DNA from 4 places in the Erwinia sp. GW821-FHT03D09 genome. Region 2 is predicted to be linked to each of the others. Evidence: riboswitches for the same ligand, from Rfam matches in the RefSeq annotation. Region 2 holds a riboswitch; each other region holds the start of a gene.
What was found. Region 2 has a riboswitch for thiamine pyrophosphate ahead of thiM (hydroxyethylthiazole kinase). Riboswitches for the same ligand answer to the same signal wherever they lie in the genome.
Positions count from the first base shown of each region.

Region 1: linked by a shared signal. The riboswitch ahead of AC07U6_RS18960 (FAD-dependent oxidoreductase) and the one ahead of thiM (hydroxyethylthiazole kinase) in region 2 are both predicted to bind thiamine pyrophosphate.
Region 3: linked by a shared signal. The riboswitch ahead of AC07U6_RS12750 (TenA family protein) and the one ahead of thiM (hydroxyethylthiazole kinase) in region 2 are both predicted to bind thiamine pyrophosphate.
Region 4: linked by a shared signal. The riboswitch ahead of tenA (thiaminase II) and the one ahead of thiM (hydroxyethylthiazole kinase) in region 2 are both predicted to bind thiamine pyrophosphate.

Region 1 is NZ_JBWKUK010000021.1:31,872-39,133, reverse strand. Features, by position in the region: partial or broken gene AC07U6_RS18980 (IS3 family transposase) at 1-315, opposite strand, end outside; gene AC07U6_RS18975 (ThiF family adenylyltransferase) at 519-1,496, opposite strand; gene AC07U6_RS18970 (thiazole synthase) at 1,496-2,257, opposite strand; gene thiS (sulfur carrier protein ThiS) at 2,259-2,456, opposite strand; gene AC07U6_RS18960 (FAD-dependent oxidoreductase) at 2,456-3,385, opposite strand; TPP riboswitch at 3,527-3,647, opposite strand; gene AC07U6_RS18955 (LLM class flavin-dependent oxidoreductase) at 3,835-4,503, shown strand; gene AC07U6_RS18950 (sensor domain-containing diguanylate cyclase) at 4,697-6,469, shown strand; gene AC07U6_RS18945 (NAD-dependent succinate-semialdehyde dehydrogenase) at 6,477-7,262, opposite strand, start outside.
Region 2 is NZ_JBWKUK010000003.1:241,570-248,831, forward strand. Features, by position in the region: gene AC07U6_RS04315 (glycosyltransferase family 4 protein) at 1-729, shown strand, start outside; gene wcaJ (undecaprenyl-phosphate glucose phosphotransferase) at 850-2,247, shown strand; TPP riboswitch at 2,378-2,483, shown strand; gene thiM (hydroxyethylthiazole kinase) at 2,520-3,311, shown strand; gene thiD (bifunctional hydroxymethylpyrimidine kinase/phosphomethylpyrimidine kinase) at 3,308-4,108, shown strand; gene fbaB (class I fructose-bisphosphate aldolase) at 4,286-5,338, shown strand; gene AC07U6_RS04340 (LuxR C-terminal-related transcriptional regulator) at 5,537-5,650, opposite strand; gene AC07U6_RS04345 (hypothetical protein) at 5,661-5,846, opposite strand; gene AC07U6_RS04350 (hypothetical protein) at 5,861-6,061, opposite strand; gene AC07U6_RS04355 (GntR family transcriptional regulator) at 6,345-7,031, opposite strand; gene AC07U6_RS04360 (mannitol dehydrogenase family protein) at 7,163-7,262, opposite strand, start outside.
Region 3 is NZ_JBWKUK010000011.1:50,770-58,031, forward strand. Features, by position in the region: gene AC07U6_RS12740 (DeoR/GlpR family DNA-binding transcription regulator) at 1-674, shown strand, start outside; gene AC07U6_RS12745 (sugar kinase) at 684-1,640, shown strand; gene AC07U6_RS12750 (TenA family protein) at 1,811-2,449, opposite strand; TPP riboswitch at 2,526-2,639, opposite strand; gene phnN (ribose 1,5-bisphosphokinase) at 2,813-3,376, opposite strand; gene phnM (alpha-D-ribose 1-methylphosphonate 5-triphosphate diphosphatase) at 3,376-4,512, opposite strand; gene phnL (phosphonate C-P lyase system protein PhnL) at 4,509-5,213, opposite strand; gene phnK (phosphonate C-P lyase system protein PhnK) at 5,233-5,991, opposite strand; gene AC07U6_RS12775 (alpha-D-ribose 1-methylphosphonate 5-phosphate C-P-lyase PhnJ) at 5,988-6,830, opposite strand; gene AC07U6_RS12780 (carbon-phosphorus lyase complex subunit) at 6,823-7,262, opposite strand, start outside.
Region 4 is NZ_JBWKUK010000029.1:12,671-19,932, forward strand. Features, by position in the region: gene AC07U6_RS21410 (ABC transporter ATP-binding protein) at 1-177, opposite strand, end outside; gene tenA (thiaminase II) at 174-875, opposite strand; TPP riboswitch at 940-1,044, opposite strand; gene AC07U6_RS21420 (LysR substrate-binding domain-containing protein) at 1,075-1,683, opposite strand; gene AC07U6_RS21425 (hypothetical protein) at 1,652-1,864, shown strand; partial or broken gene AC07U6_RS21430 (transposase) at 2,185-2,304, opposite strand; gene benD (benzoate diol dehydrogenase BenD) at 2,564-3,352, opposite strand; gene benC (benzoate 1,2-dioxygenase electron transfer component BenC) at 3,354-4,379, opposite strand; gene benB (benzoate 1,2-dioxygenase small subunit) at 4,389-4,877, opposite strand; gene AC07U6_RS21450 (Rieske 2Fe-2S domain-containing protein) at 4,877-6,241, opposite strand; gene catA (catechol 1,2-dioxygenase) at 6,425-7,262, opposite strand, start outside.

The DNA of each region.
Region 1 (7,262 bases), on a different contig from region 2:
TCCGTGTGATTCCAGGAACGCCTGCCACTCATGGCTTGTGTACTGACTACCATGAGCAGAATGAACCGGCACCTGTTTTTGGGGATTACGTCGCCACACAGCCATCAGAAGCGCATTCAGGACAATGTCTTTTGTCATCCGGGGTTGCACTGACCAGCCGATGACCTTGCGTGAGAACAGGTCAACAACTACGGCCAGATACAGCCAGCCTTCGTGGGTTCGGGTGTAACTTATATCCGTTACCCAACGTTCATCCGGTGCTTCCGGATTGGACTGCCGCTGGAGTCTGTTGGGTGTCACGAGACTGGCTTCACCTTTACCGCACTGGCGCTGGCTGCCATAAAGAACGGGCGGCCAAGGCGCAGCTGGTGTTCTGATAAACGGCGTTGCCGGTATCCGGGCGCCTTGCGCGGGCTGGATATCAGCGGCGGTCTGGGTTTCATCCTGAAAATGGCTGAAGCCCGAACCGCCGCTTCATCCTGATAAAAGGGTAAGCCGCCACCCGGGATCGCAGCCTGTCACCTCACCGGAATATAGTCCGCCGCCACCAGCGCCAGATCGCGGTATCCCCGCACTTTCAGCTGCTGTGCCGCACGGCCCGCACGGATGCCGCTGGCGCAGACCAGCACGATGCGCCCCGACGCGGGTGGCTGCCAGGCCGCCAGTTCGGCGAGCAGAATGCGCTGAACCTGCGCGGCCACGCTCTCCGGGGCTTCTTCCAGGCTGCGCAGCTCCACAATGCAGTCTTCCGCCGTCAGCATCTGTGCGTCGAGGAACGGGATGATGGCTTCCGTCGGTTCCGGCGCGCCGTCAAAGCGGAACTGGCCGAAGCGCCAGTTGACGAAATCACAGTTCACCATGCAGCCCAGCGGCGACGGTTTCAGATCGAGCAGCACGCTCAGCGTCATCTGCGCCTGCAGTGCCCCCAGGGTGGCGACCGCCGGCCCCATCACGCCCGCCGTGCTGCAGTTGGCCGCCGAGGACGGCAGCTGCGGGAACAGCGCACGATAGCTCGGCGCCCCGGCGCAGAAGCCGCCGACGTAGCCCTGCCGCCCCAGCACCGAGGCGGAGATCAGCGGCAGATTACGGCTGAAGCAGGCGTCGGAAAGCAGCCAGGTAATGGCGAAGTTATCCGCCGCATCCACCACGATATCCATATCGCGTAGAGCGTGATCCAGGCTGCTGCCGGACAGCCTGATATCAACGGCTTCGACCTCGCATTCCGGGTTCAGCGCATTCAGCGCCCGGCGGGCCGCCACGGCTTTCGGCTGCCCGACGTCCTGCAGGGTAAACAGTGTCTGTCGGTGCAGATTATGTACCTCCACGCGGTCGTCGTCGCAGACGCGCAGGAAGCCCACCCCGGCCCCGGCCAGCTGCGGCAGCAGGGTGGCACCCAGACCGCCTGCGCCAACCACCAGCACCCGCGCCTGCGCCAGCTTTTGCTGCCCCTGCGGGCCGATCTCCGGCAGCATAGTTTGTCGCTGGTAGCGATCCATCAGTTAAACTCCGCCAGGCCGAAGACCGGGGTCGAGGCCGCCGCCATATCGCGGCGCTCCATCGGCCCGGCCAGCAGCGCCTGCTGCCCGGCGTGTATCGCATCGCGGAAGGCACTGGCCATGCGCACCGGGTCCTGCGCTTTCGCCACGGCGGTGTTCAGCAGGATCGCGTCGAAGCCCATCTCCATCGCCTGCGCGGCCTGGCTCGGCGTGCCGATCCCGGCATCTACCACCAGCGGCACACCCTTAAACCATGCACGCATGGTGCGCAGCCCTTCAATATTGCGCAACCCCTGGCCGGAACCGATCGGCGCACCCCAGGGCATCAGCACCTGGCAGCCCGCCTCCAGCAGCTTCTCGCCCAGCACCAGATCTTCCGTGGTGTAAGGAAACACCTGGAATCCCTCTTCGCAGAGGATACGCGCCGCTTCCACCAGCCCGAACGGGTCCGGCTGTAGTGTGTCGGCATGGCCGATCACTTCCAGCTTGATCCAGCGGGTGTTGAACAGCTCACGCGCCATATGCGCCGTGGTCACCGCCTCTTTCACCGTGTGGCAGCCCGCCGTATTGGGCAGCACGCGCTTGTTCAGCCTGGTCAGCAGATCGCGGAATGCTCCCCCTGCTCCACCTTCGCGACGCAGGCTGACGGTAATAATCTCGGTGCCGGAGGCTTCAATCGCCTTGCCCAGCACTTCCGGCGACGGATAGCCCGCCGTACCCAGCAAAAAACGTGATTCAGGTGCGTAATCGTAAAAGTTCATCTCAGCCCCCCTGCATCGGTGACAGCACTTCAATCTTGCTGCCTTCGCTAATTGGCGTCGCGTCATACAGCCCACGCGGGACAAAATCGCCGTTCAGCGCGCAGACCACGCAGCTGCGGTCAATCTGCTGTTCGTTAAGCAGCGCCGTCAGGGTAGCGGCCTGGGTTTCGGTCGCCTGACCGTTCAGTAAAATGTGCATCAGCGCGTCTCCTGCGACAGCTGTTGGATAAGATTTTGCGCCATGATCGGTGCCAGCAGAAAGCCGTGCCGGTACATGCCGTTAACGTGGAAGGTGCCGTCGCGATAGCGGATATCCGGCAGGTTATTCGGGTAAGAGGGGCGCAGGCCGCTGCCGGTTTCAATCACCCGCGCTTCGACCAGCGCCGGGTCGATGGTGTACGCCGCGCTCAGCAGTTCCATCAGCGCGCGGGCGCTGATCGGGCTGGCGTCGTTGCTTTCCACCATGGTGGCACCGAGCATAAAACGCCCTTCGCTGCGCGGCACCAGGTAGCAGGGAAAGCGCGGATGCAGCAGGCGGATCGGTCGTGAAAACTGCACCTCATCGCCTTGCAGGATCAGCATCTCACCGCGCACGGCGCGCAGTTCCGGCAGCAGCGGCGCGGCATGAATACCCCGGCAGTCGATAATTTTGCCCGTTGGTTTACCGTGGCGGATCTCCACGCCCGCGGCCAGCAGCTTCTGCCGCAGCTCCTGCATCGCCTTGCGCGGATCGAGGTGCCCTTCGCTGGGGAAAAACAGCCCGCGAGCAAAGCGCCCGGCCAGGCGATCTTCCACGCTGCCCGGGTCCACCCACTGATGGCCCTGGGTCATTTTGGCAAAGCGATTCAGCTCCATGCTGTCACGCGGCGGCGCGATCACCAGCGTACCCTGACGTTCCACGCCGCTGACGTGCGCCTGCCACCAGTCGGCGGAGCCCTGCCCCAGCCTGACCACCTCTTCCGGTGCGCCTTCGCCCTCGCAGAACGGCGCGAGCATACCGCCCGCGTAGTGCGACGCGGGGCAATGTTCTTCAGAGGTGATGATTTCCAGCTTTTCTCCGGCGTCGGCCAGCGCGGTCGCCACGCACAGCCCGGTCACGCCCGAACCCAGGATCGACCAGTGGCTCACAATGTCGCCTCGGCGGAATGTTCAGGGAGAGTTGTTACGAACGTCATACCGGCCTCTCAGATAACCAAGAAGACCCGCGATAATGAGAAGGGAGAGTATCGGCGTTCGGCGGCTGCGATCTGCCCGATAAGGAGTGCGGCGAAGCGGCATTCCAGGTCTTCCTACGCCAGTATCAACTGGGTCAGGTTCTAAGGGTCGCTGAGCCGCGATAAATCGCAATCAGCCTCTCAGTCTCTTCGGCGAGACTCCCCTGACAGAGACTTTTTTATTGCATCCTGAGCGCAACCGCAAGCGTTTAGGTGGATTTATTTCGACGGCCGTTTTCGCCAGATGAAAATAAAGTGCCGGATTCGGCATTTTGCAAAGTGCGGGGCAGGCAACACAATTGCCCGATGCTGAAGGATTTTTCAGTGCGCCTCTCCCACATCAGGTCTGAACGGATGGACACCATGACAAAACCGGCCATATCGCATATCGCTTTCCTTACTCCCGGGAACTACCCGGATCGCGCCCCGCTACAGGGGCCGGAAGAAACCCTGCAGCTGTTCGAGCTGGGTGAATCGCTGGGCTACAACGGTGCCTGGGTGCGTCAGCGCCATCTGGAGCACGGGATCTCTTCGGCGAGCACGTTTCTTGCCGCCGCCACGCAGCGTACCCGGCATATCGAGCTGGGCACCACAGTGATCCAGATGGGCTATGAAAGCCCGTTTCGGCTGGCGGAAGATTTACTGACGGTGGACGTACTCGCGCGCGGGCGGCTGAACGTTGGCCTCAGCGCCGGCCAGCCGAACCACCTGGAGCTGATTGGCCCGGCGCTGTTCTCAGGCGACTGGCGGCAGGAGAATTTCTCCTACGATCGGGTCCGACGCGTGCGGGACAACCTCAGCGGCCGCTGGCTGGCGGATGAAAACACGCTGATCGCCTCGCCGGGCAACCAGCAGCGCCTGGTTAACGACCCGATCCTGCGCGAAGTGGATGAACTGCGGCTGGAGTTACCCTATGAATTTACCGCCGACCAGTACCGCCAGATTATCAGCGACTTCGCCACACTGATTGCCCCCGAGCTGGGCTGGCACCGCCGTGTAAATCATCAGGAAAACACCGACATGGCTCTCTGAGCCATGATTACCGTCACAATTACGCGTGTAGTGCTAGCAAAACGCGTAGACGCATTGGAATGATGCAATCTCTTCACTATCATTAAAAATTATTTTCATGATGACAGCAGTGAAGATCGACCAGTCAGAGAGAGGAATCATGATAATCTGACAGAGTCAGCAGCCATCAACTCTATTAATGCGAATCCAAACCATGAGTGGGACCTTCAGTAACGATGATGTCAGACGCCTGGCTGCCCTTGAGATGCTCAAATCTGAAGATGCTATCCGCGATGATATTTTGCAAAAATTCACCCTGCTCGCCAGTGATTTGCTGGCGTTTCCGGGCTGTTTTGTCTCGGTTCTGGATAATGAAAATCAGTATATCAAGGCAGCCTGCTGCCTTGATGTGCCGCAAAGTTCGCTGCATGGCGCCTTCTGCCGCCAGGTGGTGCTCAGCGATTCGCTGCTGATCTGTAGCGATACGCAACTTGACCCGCGCTTCAGCCAGAATCCCTTCACGCTCGGCGCACCTTTCATCCGATTCTACGCGGGTATACCCCTGCATACGCGGGAAGGCATTTCGGTGGGGACCCTGTGCATTACTGACACCCGGCCCCACACCTTCGACGAACATAAGTCAACGATGCTGGAGCTGCTGGCGGGCCTGGTCAGCGGCTATCTTGATGCCTGGTATACCGCGGGTTACAAAGATGTGGTCACTCAGTTGCCCAATCGCCAGCGGCTGCTGAAGGATATCGGTCTGCTGCAGCGCGCCTCCAGCTTCGATCCGCTGACCCTGACGCTGATTGACTGCATTGATATGCCGCGGGCCTATGAAATCGCCCGCTCGATGGGGATGGATGCCGTAGAAACGCTGCTGAAAGCCCTGTCCGCGACGGTGCGTTCCCGGTTACATCTCAGCGAAGAGGACGTGCTGTATACCGTCGCCACCGGTCGTTTTGCCCTGTTGAGCCGGAAAAACAGTGCGGTTAACGCCAGGGTGCTGAGCGATCGGCTGGAAAATATTCGCGCGCAGGTGCTGGGTGATATCGCCCTTGATGTGAAAATCTACGTTGGCGAGGTGAGTTTTGTTCCCGCCACCTCCCAGGTCACAGAGGTGCTGCGCCAGGCGGTCAGCGCCCTGCATGAGGCCATCAGCCAGAAGCAGACTGTGATGGCCTACAACGCCGACAGCGACAGCCGCCGAAATCTTAATTTTCAGCTGTTGAACGACCTGGCGCTGGCGCTGCGCGGCAGCCTGGGCCTGTATCTGGTGTATCAGCCACAGCTCTGTCTTCACACCGGTAAACCGGTCGGACTGGAGGCGCTGCTGCGCTGGCAGCATCCGGTTGCCGGCAATATTCCCCCCGCCGAGTTTATCCCGCTGGCGGAACACACCAGCCTGATGGATGAACTGACCGACTGGGTGATTGACCACGCGCTGTTGCAGCTGCGTGCGTGGCGCCAAAAAGGGCTGAATCTGCCGGTATCGGTTAACCTCAGCGTCAGCGATTTCTCCCGCCCGGAGTTTGCCTGCGACCTGGCAGAGAAAACCCGGCGCGCCGGTTTACAGGCCGGCGATCTGACCCTTGAATGCCTGGAAACCCAGCAGGTGCTGGAAAGTACCGAAGCCTGCCGGGGACTGGATCTGCTCAAGCAGCGCGGCTTTCGCATCGCGCTGGACGATTTTGGTTCCGGCTACAACAACATCAATACTCTGCGCCGCATCCCCATTGACGTGATTAAGCTCGACCGTTCGCTGATCCAGCAGCTGAACTGCGATCCAGCCTGCGAAGTGATTGCCCACCATATGATCACCATGCTGAAAGAGCTGAACTACGTGGTGCTGGCCGAAGGTGTGGAAGATCTGCAAACCCTGGCGTCGTTGCAGCATCTGGGCTGCGACGAAATCCAGGGTTTCTTTTATTCCCATCCCTTACCGCCGGACAAGCTGGAGCACTGGTTCAGCCATATGGCGGTGTAATCTCATCTCAGGGCTGTTCAATCCATACGGTCTGCGGGTTGGTAAACTCGCGCAGGCCGAAGTGCGACAGCTCGCGACCGAAACCGCTCTTCTTCACGCCGCCGATCGGCACGCGCGGGTCAGAGAAGCTTGGCGTGTTGATAAACATCCCGCCGGTTTCAATGCGCGATGCCAGGCCCTGTGCAGCGGCCAGATCGCGGCTCCACAGGCTGCCCCCCAGACCAAACTCGGAATCATTGGCCAGCGCCACGGCATGCTCGGCGTTATCCGCCACGATCAGCGAGGCCACCGGGCCAAACAGCTCCTGCTTAAAGCTGGTCATTGCGGGCGTGACGTCACTCAGCACCGTGGGCGCATAGTAGTTACCGTCACCCGGCAGCACGTGGCCGCCCAGCAGCAGGGTGGCGCCCTCTTTCAGCGTGGCCTGCACCTGCGAATCCAGCTCGTCGCGCAGATCGTAACGCGCCATCGGGCCAATCCACACGCCGGCTTCACGCGGGTCGCCAATTTTCATCGCCTTCACCGCGGTGAGGAATTTGTCGCGGAACGTATCAAAGACCGCCTTCTCCACGATGATGCGTTTTGCCGAGATGCACAGCTGGCCGTTATTCATAAAGCGGCCGGCAATCGCGCCTTTCACTGCCGCATCAATATCGGCGTCGGCCAGTACGATAAAGGCATCGGAACCGCCCAGCTCCAGCACGCATTTCTTGATGGCGGCTCCGGCCAGTGCGGCAATCGCCGAACCGGCGCGTACGCTGCCGGTCACGGTCACGGCTTTAATTCGGCGATC
Region 2 (7,262 bases):
TTCCTGGCCAAATGGTTGTTGCATAAAGTACGAGTGTGGGATTACAGGACGGCAAGCGGTGTAGATCATTTCATTGCTAACTCTCAGTTTATTGCTCGCAGAATTAAGAAAGTTTACGGGCGTGAAGCTGATGTCATTTATCCACCGGTAGATGTTGATAGATTTACCTTGCATGATAAAAAAGATGACTTCTATTTTACAGCTTCACGTATGGTACCTTACAAGCGTATCGATTTGATTGTTGAAGCCTTCAGTAAAATGCCGGATAAAAAGCTAGTCGTTATCGGTGATGGTTCTGAAATGGCTAAAATCAAGTCTAAAGCCGGAAGTAACGTTGTGATCATGGGATATCAGCCAAACGAAGTTATGGTTGATCATATGCAAAGGGCTAAAGCGTTTGTTTTTGCGGCAGAGGAAGATTTTGGTATAACTTCAGTAGAAGCACAGGCATGCGGCACACCTGTGATCGCTTTCGGTAAAGGTGGTGCACTGGAAACGATTCGTCCTTACGGAGTTGTAAAACCAACGGGCATATTTTTCGAACATCAAACTATTGAGTCGGTGATAGATGCGGTTAAAAAGTTCGATGAAATTAATGATGCAATCACACCTCAAAATTGTCGTGAAAATGCTGTACGCTTCTCAAGCGAAAGATTTAAGAAGGAAATTGCTGATTACGTTGAGGAAAAATGGTCTTTATTTAACGAAAACAAAAAAATTCGTTACTAATTTAATGATGATTGGGTTTGTCGCAAACTCGACCTAAGATCATAACGCAATTATCTGATGCCATAAATACACCTAATCACTTCAGGTTGTTGACCTACAGCTAACAAGAGTGACAATAGAATGACAATTCTACATCATCGAACACGCTCTAATGCAAATGCATCATTGATTTCAATGGTGCAACGATTTTCTGATATCTCTATTATATTTCTAGGTTTATATATTGTTGCCTATTTTAACGATCGGCAGTTCGATTATAAACATGTATTGATTGCACTCGTGGTTCTGGTTGTCTTCCAAATGATTGGGGGAATGACCGATTTCTACCGCTCATGGCGAGGAGTGAAGTCTTCCGCTGAGTTGATCCTGATCTCCAAAAACTGGACGTTAAGTCTGTTACTCACCTTAGGATTGAGCTCACTGCTAAGTGACTTTGACTTAAGCTTTAAAATATTCATTCAATGGTACCTTGTTGTTGTTGCTGGATTCCTTATTTGCCGTATGGCTATTCGCATTGGTTCCGGCATGTTAAGGAAAATGGGTTACAACACTCGTAAGGTTGCTGTTGTAGGAACAATGCCTGCGGGCATCAACTTGATCAGCAGTTTTCTTGACGAGCCGTGGATGGGATTCGTGGTTGTTGGAATTTATGATGAACAACCGATTGAAATGAGTAACGGCATCAATTACGCGGGTGATTTTGACAAGCTAATAGAAGATGCTCGTGAAGGAAAACTGGACCGTATCTACATCGCTATGAGCATGAAAGATGAGTCCAAAATTAAAGATATTGTCAAACGCTTAACGGATACGACCTGCTCTGTTTTACTGATACCGGACGTTTTCACTTTTAATATTCTTCAGTCTCGTACTGAGGAGATCAATGGTGTGCCGGTGGTCCCATTATTTGATACGCCTCTTAGCGGTATCAATATGGTATTCAAGCGTCTTGAAGACATCATTGTGTCATCGATTATTCTGCTGTTTATCTCGCTGCCGTTGATTGTTATTGCCTGTGCTGTGAAGATGAGTTCTCCTGGCCCGGTTATCTTCCGCCAGATTCGTTATGGCATGGACGGTAAACCGATTATGGTCTGGAAGTTCCGAACCATGTCAGTGATGGAGAATGGTGCTAAAGTCACCCAGGCCAAGCAAAATGATCCTCGCGTGACCAAACTCGGTAAGTTTTTACGCAATACTTCACTGGATGAGCTGCCGCAGTTCTTTAACGTGCTTTTTGGTCAGATGTCCGTAGTGGGGCCGCGCCCACATGCCGTTGCGCACAATGAACAGTATCGTTCGCTAATTGAAGGCTATATGCTGCGCCACAAAGTTAAACCAGGGATTACAGGTTTGGCCCAGATTAACGGCTTCCGTGGTGAAACAGATACCTTGGAAAAAATGCAAAAGCGCGTTGACTTCGACCTGATCTATATTCGTGGTTGGAGTATTTGGTTAGATCTGAAAATTATATTCCTGACTTTTTTTAAAGGCTTTGTTAATAAAGCTGCGTATTGATTTTAGACATTCTTTAAAGAATGTGTTGGACATGATGTTAAGACGAGTAAAAAATCCGCCATGCGGTTTTTTTACTTTATAATCCTTATGCTTGATTTCGCCAATCCCTTTGCATATTCTTTCCGTCGAAACAAATGACTCGGGGTGCCCGTCCTTTTCTTTGAGGATACGGCTGAGAAAAACCCGCATAACCTGAACTGGATAATGCCAGCGGAGGGAAGTCAGATGCCTCCAACCGGCATCGCCTTCTTGATCGCCGGTTGGGAGTATAAATGAGCCAACCCCTTCCCCTCAGCCACCACGATGTGGCGCACTCTCTGGCGCTGTTCCGCCAGCAATCCCCCCTTATTCACTGCATGACCAATGATGTAGTACAGACCTTTACGGCCAACGTTCTGCTGGCGCTGGGTGCATCGCCGGCGATGGTGATCGATGCCGAAGAGGCCGCGCAGTTCAGTGCGGTAGCCAGCGCGCTGCTGGTCAATGTCGGCACGCTGACGCGCTCGCGCAGCGCGGCGATGCTGGCGGCGGTGGAGTCAGCAAACCGTGCAGGGCGCAGCTGGTCGCTGGACCCGGTAGCGGTCGGTGCGTTAGCGTTCCGTACTGAATTCTGTCATCAGCTGCTGAATCATCAACCTGCCGCCATTCGCGGTAATGCCTCAGAGATTATGGCGCTGGCAAAAGAAGCGGTATCCGGCCGCGGGGTGGATTCTCAGCATCAGTCCGATGCCGCGATCCCGGCCGCGCACAAGCTCGCTTTGCAGAGCGGGGCGGTTGTGGCGGTCACCGGAGAAGTGGACTTTATTACTGACGGTCAGCGTACTCTCAGTGTCAGCGGCGGTTCACCGTTGATGATGCGTGTGGTCGGTACCGGCTGCGCGCTGTCGGCGGTGGTGGCGGGGTTTGCTTCGCTGCCCGGCGATCGTCTGACCCACGTTGCCAGCGCCTGCCGTGTGGTATCGCTGGCCGGCGAGCGTGCCGCCGCGATCGCATCAGGACCGGGGAGCTTTATCCCTGCCTTCCTGGATGCGCTCTATTTATTGACCCCGGAGGAACTGGCATGAAGCGAATTAATGCACTGACCATTGCCGGTACCGATCCCAGCGGCGGAGCGGGTATCCAGGCGGATCTGAAAGCGTTCTCGGCGCTGGGCGCTTACGGCACCAGCGTGATCACCGCGCTGGTTGCGCAGAACACCCGGGGCGTGCAGTCGGTTTATCGTATTGAGCCGGATTTCGTTGGCGCGCAGCTGGATTCAGTGCTGTCGGATGTACGTATCGATGCGATCAAAATCGGTATGCTGGCGGAATCCGACATTGTGGAAGTCGTAGCCGAGCGTTTGCAGGCAGCGACCACGCCCTGGATTGTGCTGGATACGGTGATGCTGGCGAAAAGCGGCGATCCGCTGCTTTCTCAGCAGGCGGTTGCCACACTGCGCGAACGCCTGCTGCCGCAGGTGTCGATTATCACACCGAATCTGCCGGAGGCTGCCGCGCTGCTGGGTTGCCCGATGGCGAGCAACGAGCAGGAGATGCGCGAGCAGGGCAGGGGACTGTTGGCGATGGGCTGCCAGGCGGTGCTGATGAAGGGTGGCCATCTCAGCGAGTCGGAAAGCCCGGACTGGCTGTTCACGCGCGAGCTGGAGCAGCGTTTCACCGCGACGCGTGTCAATACCCGCCATACCCACGGCACCGGCTGCACGCTCTCTGCGGCGCTGGCCGCGCTGCGCCCGCGCCATGATAACTGGGTGGCAACCGTGCAGGTGGCGAAGACCTGGCTGCAGGGTGCGCTGGAGCAGGCGGATTCACTCGAAGTCGGGCAGGGGATTGGTCCGGTACATCACTTCCACAAATGGTGGTAATGAATGCAGGGGCAAACGCGCTTTTGTGCGCATTAGTCTGAAAAATCCAGTCAGCAGTTTGCCTGGTTAAAGGTTTAGGTTCACCCTGTTGAGGTCAGAAATCAGTCGTGTTTCTGAACAGCGGGCCATTTGACCGTTGGCTGGTCGTGGCCCTCCCTACCTTTGACAGGAGTTATCATGACGGACATCGTACAGTTATTGGGCAAAGAAGCAGATTCTCTTTTGCAACATCGCTGCATGACTATTCCAGCAGACAGCCTCTATCTTCCGGGATCGGATTACGTAGATCGGGTGATGGTTGATAATAACCGTCCTCCGGCGGTTTTACGCAATATGCAAACCCTGTATAACACCGGTCGTTTAGCCGGGACAGGTTACCTCTCTATCCTGCCGGTTGACCAGGGTGTTGAGCACTCCGCCGGCGCCTCTTTCGCCGCGAACCCGCTGTACTTCGACCCGAAGAATATCGTCGAGCTGGCAATTGAAGCGGGCTGTAACTGCGTCGCTTCCACCTATGGCGTGCTGGCTTCCGTTTCCCGCCGCTATGCACACCGCATTCCGTTTATGGTTAAGCTGAACCATAACGAAACCCTCAGTTATCCTACCCAGTACGATCAGACCCTGTATGCCAGCGTTGAGCAGGCCTTCAACCTCGGTGCGGTTGCCGTGGGGGCGACGATCTATTTCGGTTCAGAACAGTCGCGCCGTCAGATCGAAGAGATCTCGGTGGCGTTTGAGCGCGCACACGAGCTGGGGCTGGTCACGGTGCTGTGGGCCTATCTGCGCAACAATGACTTTAAAAAAGACGGTGTGGATTACCATGCCAGTGCGGATCTCACCGGTCAGGCGAACCATCTGGCAGCGACTATCGGTGCTGACATCGTTAAGCAGAAAATGGCGGAAAATAACGGCGGCTACAAGGCGGTGAACTTCGGTCATACCGATGAGCGGGTTTACAGCAAGCTGACCACCGATAACCCCATCGACCTGGTACGCTACCAGCTGGCTAACTGCTACATGGGACGAGCGGGACTGATTAATTCCGGCGGTGCAGCAGCGGGGGATACCGATATTGCGGAGTCCGTACGTACTGCCGTGATTAATAAGCGCGCCGGAGGAATGGGGTTGATTCTTGGCCGTAAAGCATTCAAGAAATCAATGAAAGACGGCGTGGCACTTATTAATTCCGTTCAGGATGTCTATCTGGATAAAAAAGTCACCATAGCTTAATAATATGAAAGGCGGACATAAAATATCCGCCTTTCATATCCTGCCACTTACTATATAAAACACCCTGGTGTTGGCGCAATCTTCCCACCAACAAACGACTAACTCAAATGCGGTACGTGGGTCAGACTTTTGGCCGGATTAATTATCTGGAACAGCACTTTAGTCCGCTTTGATTTGCTTTTTTTCTTCAGGTTATTTTTATGAGAAAGGTACGGTCTTCAGCTTGATATTAATATGCTCAGAAATCTCTATCGAGCTTCTTTCTTTCATCCACAAACTGAGTATTTCAGATTCACGTTTGCTGAATGACAGCGGTGTTTCATCAGCCGGGTAGAGTCCAACAGGTTGAGATTCCTGCTTTAATCTGTTGTTTGCAAAAAAGGTTTTTTACTGTGCTGATTGACACGTTCTGCGCCATAATCACCACGTTCGGCTTGATGTAAATGTAATCTTCAAATGATGAATGAACCACCCGCATAAAGATAATAAACAGAGTTTCTGGATTCATTGCAATCAGTTTTTTTATCTCTTCCTGTCGTTTTCAGTGCTGTAGATGGATTCGCAAATAAACGCTATTTGGGTAGAGTTTTGCTGTAATAGTCGTGCGCAGTTAGGAAGATTATCCAGCAGATGAATATCCTTTTTTTTACCGCCTGCTTCATTGATAACGCTTTTTAATCCATGGCTGAAATAATCATATTTATTTAATATGATATAACTCATAAAGTACAGCCTTATTTAAGTTGGTTGACTGCAATGATTGCTGTTATTTATTATGAAACACTAAGTATCGATAACGAATAGTGATGACGTCTGAAGAAAATCAGCAGGTGCTGATATTAATAAAATATCAGGGTTCGCTAATTATGCCGATCTTGTGATGTAGATCTACTATAAATGCTCAGTGTACAGCCGCAAATGTCTTACACCGTCAATTCTTGTTTGTACGCCTCATTGATAGCGAAAAAAGAGGGGCGGGGCGTATTTTTCACCCCGAAGCGCTGTTTTATACAGCTTCAAACCACTCGCTATTCTGTTCTGCTATCGGAGTTATAGAGAAGATCATCTCCTGCAGATGAGTGCGCATGGCGCTTTCAGCAGCATTAGCGTCTTTCGCCACCAGCGCCTGATAGATTTTCCAGTGCTGCTCTATCAAACTCTCCGGCGGCGAGACCTTGCTGAGGGTCAGAAAACGCACCCGATCCATGGTGGCTTTAATATTCTCTACCGTTTCCCACGCCAGTCCGCAGTCGATGCTTTCGGCTATCAGACGGTGGAACTCATCGTCCAGCACCAGGAATGCCTGACTGTCGCGGCGTTCTGCCGCCAGTTTTTGCAGCTGAAGGTTATGCTCAAGCGCAGCCAGCCCGGTTGCACTGGCTTCCTGTGCCGCTCTGCGCACCACGGCCACTTCCACGGCTTCGCGGATAAAGCGCCCGTCGGCCACCCGCTGCGCCGATATCTTGCGCACGAAGGTGCCTCGCTGCGGCAGTACCTGTACCAGCCCGGCCTCGGCCAGTTTGATAAAGGCTTCGCGCACCGGCTGGCGAGAGACGTTAAAACGCGTAGAGACGTCTTTTTCGGACAGCAGGCAGCCGGGAGGAATGGCGCAGGTCACAATTTCATGGCGCAGATAGCGGTAAATCTGCTGATTTACCGGTTCGCTGGCGGTAATGGTATATACAATCGACATTCGGCAATGTCCCTTTAGCGGCAGGTCATCTCAACCCGTCTGCGCATGGTAGCAAAGCGTTCAGTCTAATCAGCAAGATGGCGGAGCGCCAGGGCTTTATCGGCCCCGGCTTACAGGCGGTGCAAATGCGGTCAACTGGCCTGGCTGACCAGCCGGTGAACGGTCCTTTTCGCCCCCTGATCCAGCAGCAGGCGATAGAAATGATTCACCCTGGCGACAAACGCGGTGCTG
Region 3 (7,262 bases), on a different contig from region 2:
ATTTAAAGCGTTCCTTTGGTGGAGCGATAGCCACTTCTTCAAATTCCAGTACCTCACCCCAGGATGAAATCAGCACACCGCCACCGCTTACCCTGGCGAATAAAATTGAAATAGCACGCCACTGCAGCCGAACGATCGGCGATCGTGAGACTATTTTCCTCGGTCATGGTGAAATTGCTCGTCGCATCATCCCCTTCCTCAGTGGGCTGAGTCACCTCCGAGTGATCATCAACGATTTGCAGCATGTCCTGCTGGCTGAACAGTTTATCGATGGGGAGATCATCGTTGCCGGAGATGAGTTGATTCGCCACCGTTCTCTACTGTCCGGTAAAGCCTTTGATGATGTGATTCAGCGATTTACTGTTAATCACTGTATTCTCGAAGTCGGTATTGAGGATGGCAGCGGCGGGTGCAGCATCGACCAGCCGTTACTGGCCAGGCATTATCAACGATGCCTGGATAAAGCATTGAATTCGACGGCTATCATTAACAACGTTATTGAATCCTCCGGTCCGGTAAGTTCGCTGGGCAATCTGAGCCAGATGAAGTGTCTTGTTGCCCACCGCTATATCAATGAAAATTATCAACACGTTCTTTCCGATGCCGACTTCAATATTCGGTACAGCAATAATGAATGTTTTACGTGGTCAAATCGTAACTTCTTCGGAGAATGAGGCGTGACTATGTCAGTTAACATTTGCACCATGGGCGAGCTTTTAGTTGAATTTCTCTCTAAAGAACACAACCAGAGCTTCATGCAGCCCGGAGAATTTCTTGGCCCGTATCCCAGCGGTGCCCCGGCGATTTTCGCCGCACAGGTTGCCAGATTAGGCTATGGTGCGACGCTGTTCGGTTGCGTTGGCAATGATGATTTCGGTCGCTTAAATATTGAGAGATTGCGTCTGGAAGGGGTTATCACGGAGGGCATTAGCATTGTCGATCAGGCTCCAACCGGCACGGCCTTCGTCAGCTATCGTAACCAGATTGAACGTGACTTTATTTTCAATATTCCTAACAGTGCCAGCGGCAGTTTGAGCACGAAGCATATTGACATAAAGTTGCTCAATCAGTGCCGGCATTTTCATATCATGGGATCCTCACTGTTTTCGTTCAGAATTATCGATGCGATGCGTAAGGCGATTGATATCGTGAAGGAAAATAACGGCACGGTGTCGTTCGACCCCAATATTCGTAAAGAGATGCTTAACATCCCGGAAATGGAGCAGGCATTCGATTATATCCTTGAATACACAGATATCTTTATGCCCAGCGAAGGAGAGATATCACATTTCTCTACCCGAAAAAGTCAATCTGAACAGGATATTGTCAGTGAGCTTTTGCAAAGCGGCATTCAACATATAGTGATTAAAAGGGGGCCAAAAGGAGCAAGCCATTATCAAAAAAGCCACGATGTGCTGCTTGAAAAACACGTTCCCGGGCTGGAAACGCCGATCGTTGATCCGACCGGTGCCGGAGACTGCTTTGGTGCCACCTTTATCAGTCTGTTTCTCGCGGGGTACAGCATTGAGGAATCTTTAACGTACGCTAATGCCAGCGGTGCGATTGCCGTTTCGCACAAGGGACCGATGGAAGGGTTATCTTCGCAGGCGCAGATTAAAAACTTTCTTGCCCGCTTTTGATAAGACGCGGGCCTCTTTAAGCGGGGATTTGCTAAAAAGCGACGGCGCGCGGGGCGTCAGCATCAGAAGCTAAGTTCAGCAGGCTGGGCGCACAATCCTCGACATGGGCGGGGAGAGAATTTCCCCTGATGAAATACACAGTCAGCTCCCCGCCCTACGTTCAACGTTCCTTACTGATAAGCCGCATCAAAGAACGCCTTTTCAAGCCCCACCGCGCGGTGGAAGAGATCTTCGCACAGCGAGGATTCCGCCGGTCCAACGCGATCCAGCTCCTCGCGGATAAACGCCACAAACGCGTTGAAGTCCGGGTTATCGTGCAGCGTGACCCATTCGGCGTAGACGAAGTTATCCGGCAGCGGTCGGGCAGCCTGAGTGGCCCAGTCATAATACAGCCATTCAGCAACGTTCAGCACGGTGAGGATCGCTGCATAGCTGTGGGTGGCCGCCGCCTCACGCATGATGGCTTTGAAACCTGCCGTCGGGGCGGTGTCCGGCTGTTCGGTGCGCTGTTGCTCACTGACACCCAGCGCAGTAAACGAACGCAGGAAATAGGTGTTTTCTTCGGAGGATACCATCCCGGCAAAGCGGCCAAAACGCAGCCGGGCGTCGGTGGTATCCGCACTGGTCATTGCCGCACCAACCAGGATCAGGAAGCTGTCGAGGAAGCGGTGATCCTGAATCAGGTAATTAATCATCACACGGTCGTCAACGGTGCCGGTGACCAGCTCCTCAACGAAACGGTGATTAACGGCCGCCGACCAGGTTGGCAGATTCTGATTACGCAGGATTTCGGTAAAACGTTTGGTCATCGTGTTGTCCTGTAAAGTAAAGACAGCGCGACTGAATGTGGATACTCCGGCCGTCTCGCTCAGAGGCAGGCAAAAGTCAGACAGGTTGCGCCATCCCTTCGCCGGCATTATCCGGATCAGGTATTAAGGGTCTTCGCACCGTTGCAAGTGCAAACTCTCAGCCCGCTTGTAGGCTCCCCCTGGAAAGGTTCGGCAAGAAACATAACCTGTCAGTTCAGATGTTGTAAACAAAAACTCAGCGGCACACTTTATTCCGTGCCCGCTTATGCCGATTCACTCAGCGACGGAAATATCGCCGACATATTGAATTTCATTTGTTCATCATGGAGCAATCAGGCACCTGAAGGGCTGCCCATCTAATGATTATCTGATGTTTTGTTCCGTAACAGCACACGGTACTTCCGCCAGCAGCCGTGAGAAATCCCTCAGCGTGCGTTCCAGCTCGCCGTCGTTATTCAGCGTTACACATCCTCCCGAGATCGGTTCCGCCGCCCGCTGCATGCGCCGGACAATTTCACCTTCATCCTCGCGTCCACGCTGGCGAAGGCGGTTCGCCAGCACCTCCGGTGAAACCTGCAGGCACACCGGCAGCAGGCGGTCGCCATAGCGCTGCTGTGCTACCGCCAGATGGCGGCGCGAACCATTGACCACCACGTCCAGCCCGGCGGCCAGCCACAGATCGATTTCGGTGCCCAGCGCGTAGTAAAACTGATGCGCCTGCCACTCAACGGCAAACAAACCGAACTCGCTGCGGCGCAGAAACTCATGTTCGCTCAGCGCGATATGATTCTCCCCTCCGGCGGAGGCGCTGCGGGTAATATAGCGGTGCGCCACCACCATCCGCTCGGGGGCGCTTTCGCGCAGCGCCAGCAGCAGGCTGTCCTTGCCGGAGCCGGATGCGCCCATCAGCCAGATTAACCGCGCCATCAGAACACCATCCGGCCTTTTGCCCAGACGTTTTTGATATAGACCTGTTCCCTCGGCTGATGAACCAGTACCAGATCCGCACGTTTTCCTTCCGCAATCACGCCGCGATCGGTCAGTCCGATGGCGTGCGCCGGGTTGCGGGTGACCAGCGCAATAGCGGCTGGCAGATCCATCGGGATGGCTTCATCAGCTGCCAGACGGAATGCCGCATCCAGCAGGCTGGCCGGATAGTAGTCCGAGGAGAGAATATCCAGCAGCCCCTTCGAGGCGAGATCGCGTGCCGCAACGTTGCCGGAGTGCGAACCGCCGCGAACGATATTTGGCGCACCCATCAGTACCTGTAGCCCCATCTCGCGGGATGAGCGCGCGGCGTCTTCCGTCGTTGGGAACTCGGCAATGGTGCTGCCCACACCTTTCGATTCCAGCACGTGATCGTGAGTCGCGTCATCGTGGCTGGCCAGGGGAATATGGTACTGGCGGCACCAGGCGGAGATAGCCTCACGGTTTGGCGTGGACCAGCGCGCGGCAAGACGCAGCTGCTCGGCCTGACAGGCATCCAGCTGTTCGTCATTCATCTGGTATTTGCCACCGAAATAGGTGCGCCACGCGTCCAGCGAAACGTACTGGCGCTGGCCCGGAGAGTGGTCCATCAGTGAGACCAGCGAAAGTGCAGGATTGCACATCAGCTGTTCAAACAGCGGCAGCGTGGAGTCGTGCGGCAGCTCGCAGCGCAGATGAAGGCGATGCTCGGCGCGGTTTAAACCGTGCTTTTCACTGTGGCGGATGGCGTTAATCATCTTGTTGAGATTTTCCATCCGATGGCCGCCGTCGCGCACATCGCCCACGCCAATCGCATCCAGCACCGTGGTAATCCCACTGGCGATAATCAGCGCATCGTGGCTGCTCATCGCCGAATGCGCGGGCCAGTCCACCTTCGGGCGCGGCGTAAAGAATTTATCCAGGTTATCGGTGTGCAGCTCCACCATGCCGGGCATCAGCCAGCCGCCCTCGCCGTCAATCGCCCCAGGCAGCTGGCTGGGGGTTTCGGCATAGGCAGTAATCATGTCGTTATCGCAGGCCAGCGAACCGCTGACTACTTCCCGTTCAAGGATAAGCTTTACGTTGTTAATAATCATACGGCGTGCTCCGGGGTAACAGACTGCATCACATGCAGACGATCGGCGACGCGTTCGCGCACCGCATTATCATGAAAAATTCCGACGATGGCGGCACCGCGAGCGCGCGCCTGTTCAAGCAGTGAAACCACCGCCGCACAGTTCACGCTGTCCAGTGAGGCCGTGGGTTCATCCAGCAGCAAAATCGGTGATTCGGCGATAAATCCGCGGGCGATGTTCACGCGCTGCTGTTCACCGCCGGAAAAGGTTGACGGCGGCAGCGACCACAGACGCGACGGCACGTTCAGATGCCCTAACAGCGCCTGCGCCCGCTCTTCACTTTCTGAACGATCGACACCACGTTCCAGCAGCGGCTGCATCACCACCTCCAGCGTGCTGATACGCGGGATCACGCGCAGAAACTGGCTAACCCAGCCAATCGTGTCGCGGCGCAGCGCGAGGATCTGCCTGGCCGGGGCGCTGACCAGATCCACCCACTGCTGATGGTGTTCAACCCAGATATGGCCGCTGTCCGGCAGATAGTTACCGTACAACGAACGCAGCAGTGTGGATTTACCGCTGCCGGAATGGCCGTGCAGCACCGCGCATTCGCCGGCGGCTACCTGAAGGGACGCGTTATTCAGCACCGGAAGCCTTGCGCCGTGCTGGTTGTGCATGACGAAGGTTTTAGACAGATTCTCGATGCGCAGTTTGAGGTTCATAGCGGTTTCTCAACATGGGTTACAGAATGGATGACACCAGCAGCTGGGTATAGGGATGATGCGGATCGTCGAGCACCCTGTCCGTCAGCCCACTCTCCACCACCTGCCCCTGCTTCATCACCAGCAGACGATGAGCCAGCAGACGCGCCACGCCGAGATCGTGGGTGACAATCACCACTGCCAGGTTGAGATCGCGCACCAGGTTACGCAGCAGATCCAGCAGCCTCGCCTGTACTGACACATCCAGTCCGCCGGTCGGCTCATCCATAAACACCAGCTTCGGTCCGGTGACCAGATTGCGGGCGATCTGCAAACGCTGCTGCATACCGCCGGAAAAGGTGCCCGGCAGGTCATCGATACGCGCCAGCGGGATCTCCACATCTTCCAGCCACCGGCCGGCCTTCTCGCGGATCTGCCCGTAGTGGCGCTCGCCGACCGCCATCAGTCGCTCGCCGATATTGCCACCGGCCGATACCTGCGCCCGCAATCCATCCATCGGATACTGATGCACCACGCCCCACTGGGTGCGCAGCAGGCGGCGGCGTTCACTTTCGCTCATCGCATAAAGGTCGTTACCCTGATAAATAATTTCGCCGTGCTGCGGCGGCAGTCGGGCCGAAATCGCCTTCAGCAGGGTGGTTTTACCGGAGCCGGATTCCCCGACGATCCCCAGCACTTCACCGGGATAGAGTTCAAATGACACATCGCTGAAACCCTTACCCGGCGCGTAAAGATGGGTAAGCTGATTAACCGTCAGCAGCGGCAATTCATTGTTCATGACTGGCTTTCCTGTTGCTGATGGCAGTAATCGGTATCGGAGCAGACAAACATCCTGGTGCCGCTGTCGTCCATCACCACCTCATCCAGATAGCTTGTGCGCGATCCGCAGATGGCGCAGGGCCGATCCCACTCCTGGACGGTGAACGGATGATCGTCAAAGTCGAGGCTTTCCACTTTGGTATACGGCGGCAGCGCGTAGATACGCTTTTCACGCCCGGCGCCGAACAGCTGTAAGGCGGGCATCATATGCATTTTCGGGTTGTCGAATTTCGGGATCGGCGACGGGTCCATTACGTAGCGATCGTTGACCTTTACCGGGTAGGCATAGGTGGTGACGATATGGCCATAGCGGGCAATATCCTCATAAAGCTTCACCTGCATGATTCCGTACTCTTCCAGCGCGTGCATGGTGCGAGTTTCAGTTTCGCGCGGCTCGATAAAACGCAGCGGCTCGGGGATCGGCACCTGATAAATCAGCACCTGATCTTCGGTCAGCGGAGTTTCAGGAATGCGGTGACGGGTCTGGATCAGCGTGGCATCGACGGTACGTTCGGTTACTGCCGCGCCGCTAACCCGCTGGAAAAAGCGACGGATCGACACCGCATTGGTGGTATCGTCTGCCCCCTGATCGATCACCTTCAGTACATCGTGTTCGCCAATCATACTGGCGGTCAGCTGGATGCCACCGGTTCCCCAGCCGTAGGGCATCGGCATTTCGCGCCCGCCGAACGGAACCTGATAGCCCGGGATCGCCACCGCCTTCAGGATCGCCCGGCGAATGGTGCGTTTACTTTGCTCATCCAGATAGCCCGGATTGTAACCATGCAGTTCAGCCACGTTGTTTCTCCTGATACTCCGCGCGCAGGCGCTTTAACAGTTCCAGCTCGGCCTGGAAATCGACGTAGTGCGGCAGCTTGAGGTGCGAGACAAAGCCCGCTGCCTCAACGTTATCGGCATGAGCGAGAACAAACTCCTCATCCTGCGCCGGGCTGGTAATACGTTCACCGTACTCATCGGTTTGTAGCGCACGATCCACCAGCGCCATGGCCATCGCTTTTCGTTCGGCGCGGCCAAAGACCAGACCGTAGCCGCGGGTAAAGTGCGGCGCGGCATCGGCAGGGGTGGTAAAGCCGTTGACCATTTCACACTCAGTCAGCAGGATTTCCCCCACCTCCAGCGGAAAACCCAACTCCTCGGGTGCAATTTCCACCGTGACATAGCCGGTACGGATCTCACCGGCAAACGGATGGGTGCGGCCGTAACCGCGCT
Region 4 (7,262 bases), on a different contig from region 2:
CGCCAACCCGGCGATGATTTTCAGCAGGCTGGTTTTGCCCGCGCCGCTGGCCCCGAGCATGGCGACGAAGGTGCCGCCCTCAATGCGGAAGTTCAGCCGCTCAAAGATAGTCCGGCTGCCGAAACGCAGGGTCAGATCGCGGATTTCGATGCCGGGGCGGGAAATAACGCTGTTCACCACACGTTAACCGGGTTTTCGACGGCGTTGAGTCCCATCTGCCAGAAGGCACCTTCCAGACGGGTGGCGGTAGTGAAGATGTCACTCAGCCGATCGAAGCGGGCATCGGCACCGCGCTGCTGGCCCACGCGGTCGAGCAGCTCAATCGCCGCTTTCACGCCGTTCAGATAGCCCTGGTCGCTGTAGTTCTGCATCCACGAAGCGTAAGGATTGCCCTCCATCACTGTGGCCGGATCGGCCAGCAGACGCAGCCCCGCTTCAGCATAGCCCGCCACGCACGGCAGCAGGGCAGCCAGTAGCTCAAGGGCATCCCCGGTATGGCCGATATCCAGCACGTAGCGGGTGTAGTTGATCGTTTCGCTGGCTTCCGGTTCGCGGGCCATCAGCTCTTCGCTCAACCCCCATCCTGCGCAGTAGCCGACGTGAAGCGGTAGTTCGGCAACGATGTGATTCAACGATCCGACGGCAGCACGGATTTCCGGCAGAGTGTGGAATTTGGTGACCAGCAGGGCGTAGGCGCGGGCGAAGTGGACGAGGAACAGATAGTCCTGGGTCAGATAGCGGCGGAAGGCAACTTCTGGCAGCGTACCGGCACCGAGCTGTTGCAGGAACGGGTGAGCGACGTAGTGTTCCCAGTGCGGTCCCGCATTCTGACGGAGGCGACCAAACAGACCGAATTCGAACATTGAAGCAGGCATAAGATCTCCAAAATCGTGGTGGAGATCCGGGGTGCGGCGGCGGTGTGAAGAGGCAAAAGCAGATCTGTGTTTGCCAACCCGTCCCTTCGCTGGCATGACCCAGATCAGGTTCAAAGGGTTCGGCATTACTGCCATCTCAGCCCGTTACAGGACACCCCTCGGAGTCGGTTGTTATACGATATTTATTTTTTTATTACAATCATAATGCGGGCCAGCGGCTCACCTCGCACAGCGTCCGGGCGAGCATTGTGGCGGCCTGAGAAAGCTGATGCTGCTTACGCTGCAGCAAACCCACGCGCCGTTCAATCTGTGGGGCCGTCAACGGCACGCAAACCGCACCCAGTTCACGCATCTGCTGGATACAGAGCGCCGGGACCGCACTGGCACCCAGCCCGCCAGCTACCATCTTACCCACCGTAACCCGCTGATGGCTTTCAAAAGCCACGTCCAGCCGCCGTCCCGCCTTCACCAGCGACTGCTCCAGCAGCAGACGAACTGCGGACGGGCGCTGAAGTGTAATAAAATCGAGCTGTAGCAGTTCACGCCAGCTCAATTGTTTTTTCTGCGCCAGCGGGCTGTCTGCCGGAACGACGGCGACAAAACGGTCGATGCCTGGCAGGGTGAAATACAGCGAATCGGCCTGTTCGGGTTCGAAGGCAACACCCATCTCCACGCGTCCTTCCTGCACCATTTCGAGTACTTTCTCGTTGATCACGTCGTGAACTGCGACGTTGACCCTGGGATAGCGCTGGCTGGCGCTGGCAGACGAACGGCTGGTGCATGTGGAAACGGAGCACGGGTGTATCATCAGGCTGACGCTGTGCGATAGCGCGCGCCAGCCGCTCAGAACGCTGGCCAGCTACCGGTATGATGAATGGGGCTACCTGCTGAGCGTCCGGGCCGGGGAAGGCCGCAGCTTTGATTACCGCTGGTCAGCGGAAGGGTGGATGCTGCGCTGGAGTGACCTGTCGCACCTGGGTGGAGCATGACTATGACTGTCTTGGGCGCGCCATTGATGGCCGGGCAGCGGAAGGGCTATGGCCGGGGCATTTTGTCTGGGATGACGACACGCGTACAGGCCACTTTCATAACGGGTTTGGTGGCGTCACCAGCTACGTTCGCGACGAACGCAACAATATTATCTGTATCCGGCAGGACGATGGCGGTGAAACGCACTTTGAGTGGGTGGATAACCAGCTTATGGCGCAGACCGATGCGCTGGGTAACCGCACCAGATTTACCCTCGATACATGGGGACTGCCAGTCAGCGTCGCCCTGCCGGACGGCACAATGCACCATTACCAGCGTTCAGCTGGGGTTCGAAGGTATTTTCGCGGTCCCGTGGCGTGCTCAGTTCAATCTCGCCATCATCGCAAAGTAGTGTTTTTGACGAGTAGCCATTGCGGGTATTAGAGCCTTTTTTGGGGGCAGTCCAGTAAGAGATAAAAAGCGTCTGGATATATAGGGTCAAATCCACTGCAACTTTTTTTCGTCCATAAAGTAACCGACTTTCTCACATTCCATCGAAACCCACGAAAAAGTCATCAGTTCCTTCATTGAAAAGCATATGTCCTACAGACTGAACGCATTATCAGCAATCGATTACATCACATACATGTAGGGCCGCCATCCATGGCAGCAGGATCTTCGTCATAGATCCTTTTGATATCAGTCGGGTAAATGGTGTGCTATCCCAGATCCCCTCCGGCTACGGGTAACACGGTTCCTGTAATATAGCTGGCATCATCGCTGGCAAGGAAGAGAATCGCAGCCGCCTGTTCATCCACCGTGCCATAACGGTGCATCAAACTTGTCTCGCAGGTTTGATCAACCACGCCCTGATACCAGGCTTTTTCCTCTGCCGTAGGGGGTTCCTGAGTCAGATTGCGTGGCGTCAATCTGGGCGGTGCTTCAGTACCACCTGGTGCAGTGGCATTGATCCTGATACCTGAGCTGGAGTATTCGAATGCCAGCGATTGGGTCAGGGCATTGACGCCGCCCTTGGCCGCAGAATAGGGTACGCGGTGAATGCCCCGGGTTGCCACCGACGAAACATTGACGATCACCCCTTTTTGTACTTTGAGCATATACGGCAACACCGCACGGCATCCCCATAAAGTTGGGTATAAAGAACGGCGTATTTCGGCATCGATTTGATGAGGAGAGTATTCGGCGAAGGGGCGGGCCCAGATGGTGCCACCCACGTTGTTAATCAGAATATCTACCTGGCCGTAGTGTTGATATGCCTCTTCGAAAGCCTGGTATGTGCTATCCCAGTCTTCCAGGTCAGCACGAAGAGGCAATACATCGTGACCTGTTTCTCGCAGAGTTTGTGCCAGAACATCAACCCATTCCGAGCGGTCAATCAGAACCAGTCTGGCTCCTTCAGCTGCCGCGCGCTCGGCAACAGCCTTGCCAATACCCTGCGCTGCGCCGGTAATCACCATGACGCGATCATGAAATCGTTGATGTCCCATATCACACACTCTCCTTTACGACCTGCGGGGTAAATTTCTCATAGTAGAAATTTACCGGAGTGATAGATTTTGATTTTAAAAATGCCATGACGGCATCAACCATTGGTGGAGGACCGCACAGGTAAACATCAACATCACCTTGATTAAGGTGAATCGGTTTTATGTGGTCAGTCACATAGCCTTTATGGGGGGCAGCAGATTCAGGATCGACGATACATACGGTATAGCTGAACTGTGGGAGCAGCCGGGCCGCCTCTTCAAGCTGGTCGATTTTGACACTATCAATGTCGCGAGAAACGCCGTAAATAAGATGTATGGGGTGATTGAACTGCATGCCTTTTAGATGTTGCAGCATCGACAGGAACGGTGCGAGGCCGGTTCCGCCGGCCAGCATCAGAACAGGGCGCGTGACCTCGCGCAGGTAAAAGCTGCCCTGTGGGCCGGTAAGTTGCAAAATATCGCCCGGTTTTACCTGTTTAGTCAGATAGTTGCTCATGCGACCATTGGGCAAGTTACGGATCAGGAATGATAAGGTTTTTTCGCCGGGTAAGGAGCTAAAAGAGTAAGCACGCGTGTCTTCGCTGTCCGGTAGCTGAATATTGATATACTGGCCGCTCAGGAATGCAATACCGGGATGACTGGTAAGTGATAAAGTCAATTCGATAGCGCTGTCAGATAAAGCCTCTGAACTGACAACCTCAGCCGTATAGGTTCCGCTGCCTGTTTTACACATCTGTGAAGAAAGAGGAACCGAGATCACACAGTTGGAGCTCGGTATCATTTGACAGGTCAGTACTTGCCTACTTTCAGCTTCTTGAGTGGAAAGAGCATCTTCAAGGTACTCGTTGCCGAGATCGTATTGGCCCGATTCACAGCGACATTTGCAGGTACCGCAAACACCATCGGAGCAATCCATGGGTAAATTGATCTTCTGTCGATAGGCGGCATCAAGGACTGTTTCATTTTCATTACATTCGATAAAACGAGTGACGCCATCTTCAAAGTTGAGTGCGACGATATTAGTCATTATTCACCTCTATAAATGATAAATATCAATAACATGATTGATATAATCATTGTTAAGTTGAATTTTCTTACGTGTGATCTGGAAGTCTTCTCCCTGCTTGATCAACGTACACTCATTGTGGCCAAAAAAGTGATCGGTATGTTTATAACGATGACTAAAGGTGCACCAGTTATAGCGAACTTCGATCCGGGGACCATCCTGTGTCAGCACTTCAATATTACTGAGTAAGTGTGTGGTACGCGGTTCGGGCGTACTGGCCGCTGAACGCTCAGTCTTGATTCGATAGACACGATCCTCCAGACCATCACGGGTAGCGTAATAGATGAGCGAAATTTCTCGCTGTGGATTAGTTGTCAGGTAATCGTCGTCCCCCCATGCGGGCATCCAGTATTCACTTTTCGGGTGATAGCACTCGATCCAGGCATCCCAGTCGCGATCGTCCAGCAAGCGCGCCTCACGAAACAGAAATTGTTCGATTTGACGTTGAATAGAAGACATTATTTAACCTCCTTGTTGCCCTGACCGATGGCTTTGAGTAATGTTTTTTGCCAATGATGATGGTGAGTAATATAGAGTGCCTCATCCTCTGAGACCGTACCGGTCAACAGTGGTGAGATGCCCATCTGCTCGGCATTCTGGTCAGCGCCTTCCAGCCAGCGAGTTGCACCACGGCTCATATCACTCCATGGCAGGTTTTTCGCATTATAACCAGCCTGACAGGCGCGGAATTCTTCCAAGTCATCGGGGGTCCCCATACCACTTACGTTGAAGAAATCTTCATATTGCCGAATTCGCAGTGCCCGATCTTCGTCACTTTCCCCTTTGGGGCCGAAGCAGAAGATAGTGACTTCGCTTTTGTCTACGGCAATAGGCCGAACGATACGTAACTGGGTTGAAAACTGATCCATCAGGTATAAATTTGGATACAGGCAAAGGTTACGGGTTTCATTAACCATCAAGTCTGCTTGTGTTTTTCCAAATTGCCCGGTAAGTCTGTCACGGTGTTTGAAAATCGGCCTGACCTCCGGGTTCAGCACACGGGTCCACAGCAGCATGTGCCCATTCTCAAAACCGTAAACTCCCCCGATGCTTTTCGACCAGCCGTTGGCATCAACAGTATGTGTGGCGTTTGCCTCATAATTACGGCGTGACATGGTGGAAGCATAGTTCCAGTGCACGACGCTGACATGATAACCATCGGCACCATTTTCCATTTGTAATTTCCAGTTTCCCTCATAGGTATAACTGGAGGAGCCGGGCAAGACTTCAAGCCCGTTCTCAGAAGAATCCACAATAAGATCAATTATCTTACGAGTATCACCTAGCCATTTATCTAACTCGCAAACATCATCTTTAAGGCTACCGAAAAGGAAACCTCTATAGTTGGCAAAACGGGGTAATTTTTTAAGATCGTGTGAACCTTCCTTTTTGAAACAAGGGGGATAGCCTCCAGTTTTTTCATCCTTCGCTTTCAGTAATTTGCCACTATTACTGAAGGTCCATCCGTGGAAAGGGCAGGTAAATGAGCTTTTATTACCGGTTTTACGTGTGGCAAGCATAGCGCCACGGTGAGAGCAGCTGTTGATAACGGCATTGAGTTCACCGGTTTTGTCACGGGTAAGCATCACCGGCTGGCGACCAATTGTTAAGGTATAATAATCACCGGGATTAGCGATTTGGCTTTCATGAGCGAGGAATACCCAGTTTCCCTCAAATATATGCTCCATTTCCAGTTCAAAAAGCTCGGCATCAGTGAAAATGCTACGATGACATTTATAAATGCCTCTTTCCTTATCGACCACCAATGCATCATTTAACTTTTCTTCAAGCGTGCGGGCACGCCGTGAGATAATTTCGCTCATAACTATTCCTCTTTTATATTTTTTCAAAGTTAATGTTGATTTATACTTTAAAAATTTAGCAATTAAAAAATAAAGGAATGATAAATCCCCAGGAACTTGTAAAAAACCCCAGTAACTGGGGGAGTAAGCATAGTCAATATATTCTTTAGCTTGACGGTGGTAGTTATTTTTATGTCAATAACCTTACTCTAATGCGCGCGCTCGTTTTCCCCTTGTTTCCTCTGAGTTACTTTTTGTTGGAGAAAGTTTGAAGTCGAATTTTATTTCTGTATGAGATTCAGAAATATCGCGTTCTCGAGCAATCTCGGCGTTATTTATTTTTACTGGGTTGGAAATTAACTCTTCGCGTGTGGCGAATGCAAAGTCGTCCCATAAATACTTATCGCCATTAAGATTAATCTGCGTAGTTAAGTGTTTGTAGCCTGGGCAGGAAACAAAAAAGTGAATGTGTGCAGGGCGATTACCGTGACGACCTACGTGATTTAATAATGCCTGAGTTGGTCCATCAGGTGGGCAGCCATAACCCGAAGGCAGAATGCTTTTTGCGGCATAACAGCCATCTTTATCGGTTTTAATACGGCGGCGAAGATTATATTCCGACTGAGAACGGTCGAAAAAAGAATAGTTACCCAGAGTGTTGGCATGCCAGATATCAACAATAGCACCTGCAACAGGATTATTAAGTGTATCGGTCACCTGACCATACAGCCACATGGGTTCACCATCGTCTGTGCCATCATCCATACGGGCGAAACCTTCGCTGATGGGTGCGTTGGCTACGTATAAAGGACCTTCAATGGTACGCGGTGTTCCGCCATGCAGTTTGGCTGCTTTCTCTTTTTCATCAGCTCGCATATCAAGAAAGCGTTCCAGACCTAAACCGGCTGCCAGTAATGCGACCTCTTTGTGTTCACCTAATACATTGATGTAATTAATGGCCTGCCAAAATTCTTCATCAGTAACATCGAAATGATCAATGGTACGGAAAATATCACCGAGTAAACGGTGTAGGATCTGCTTG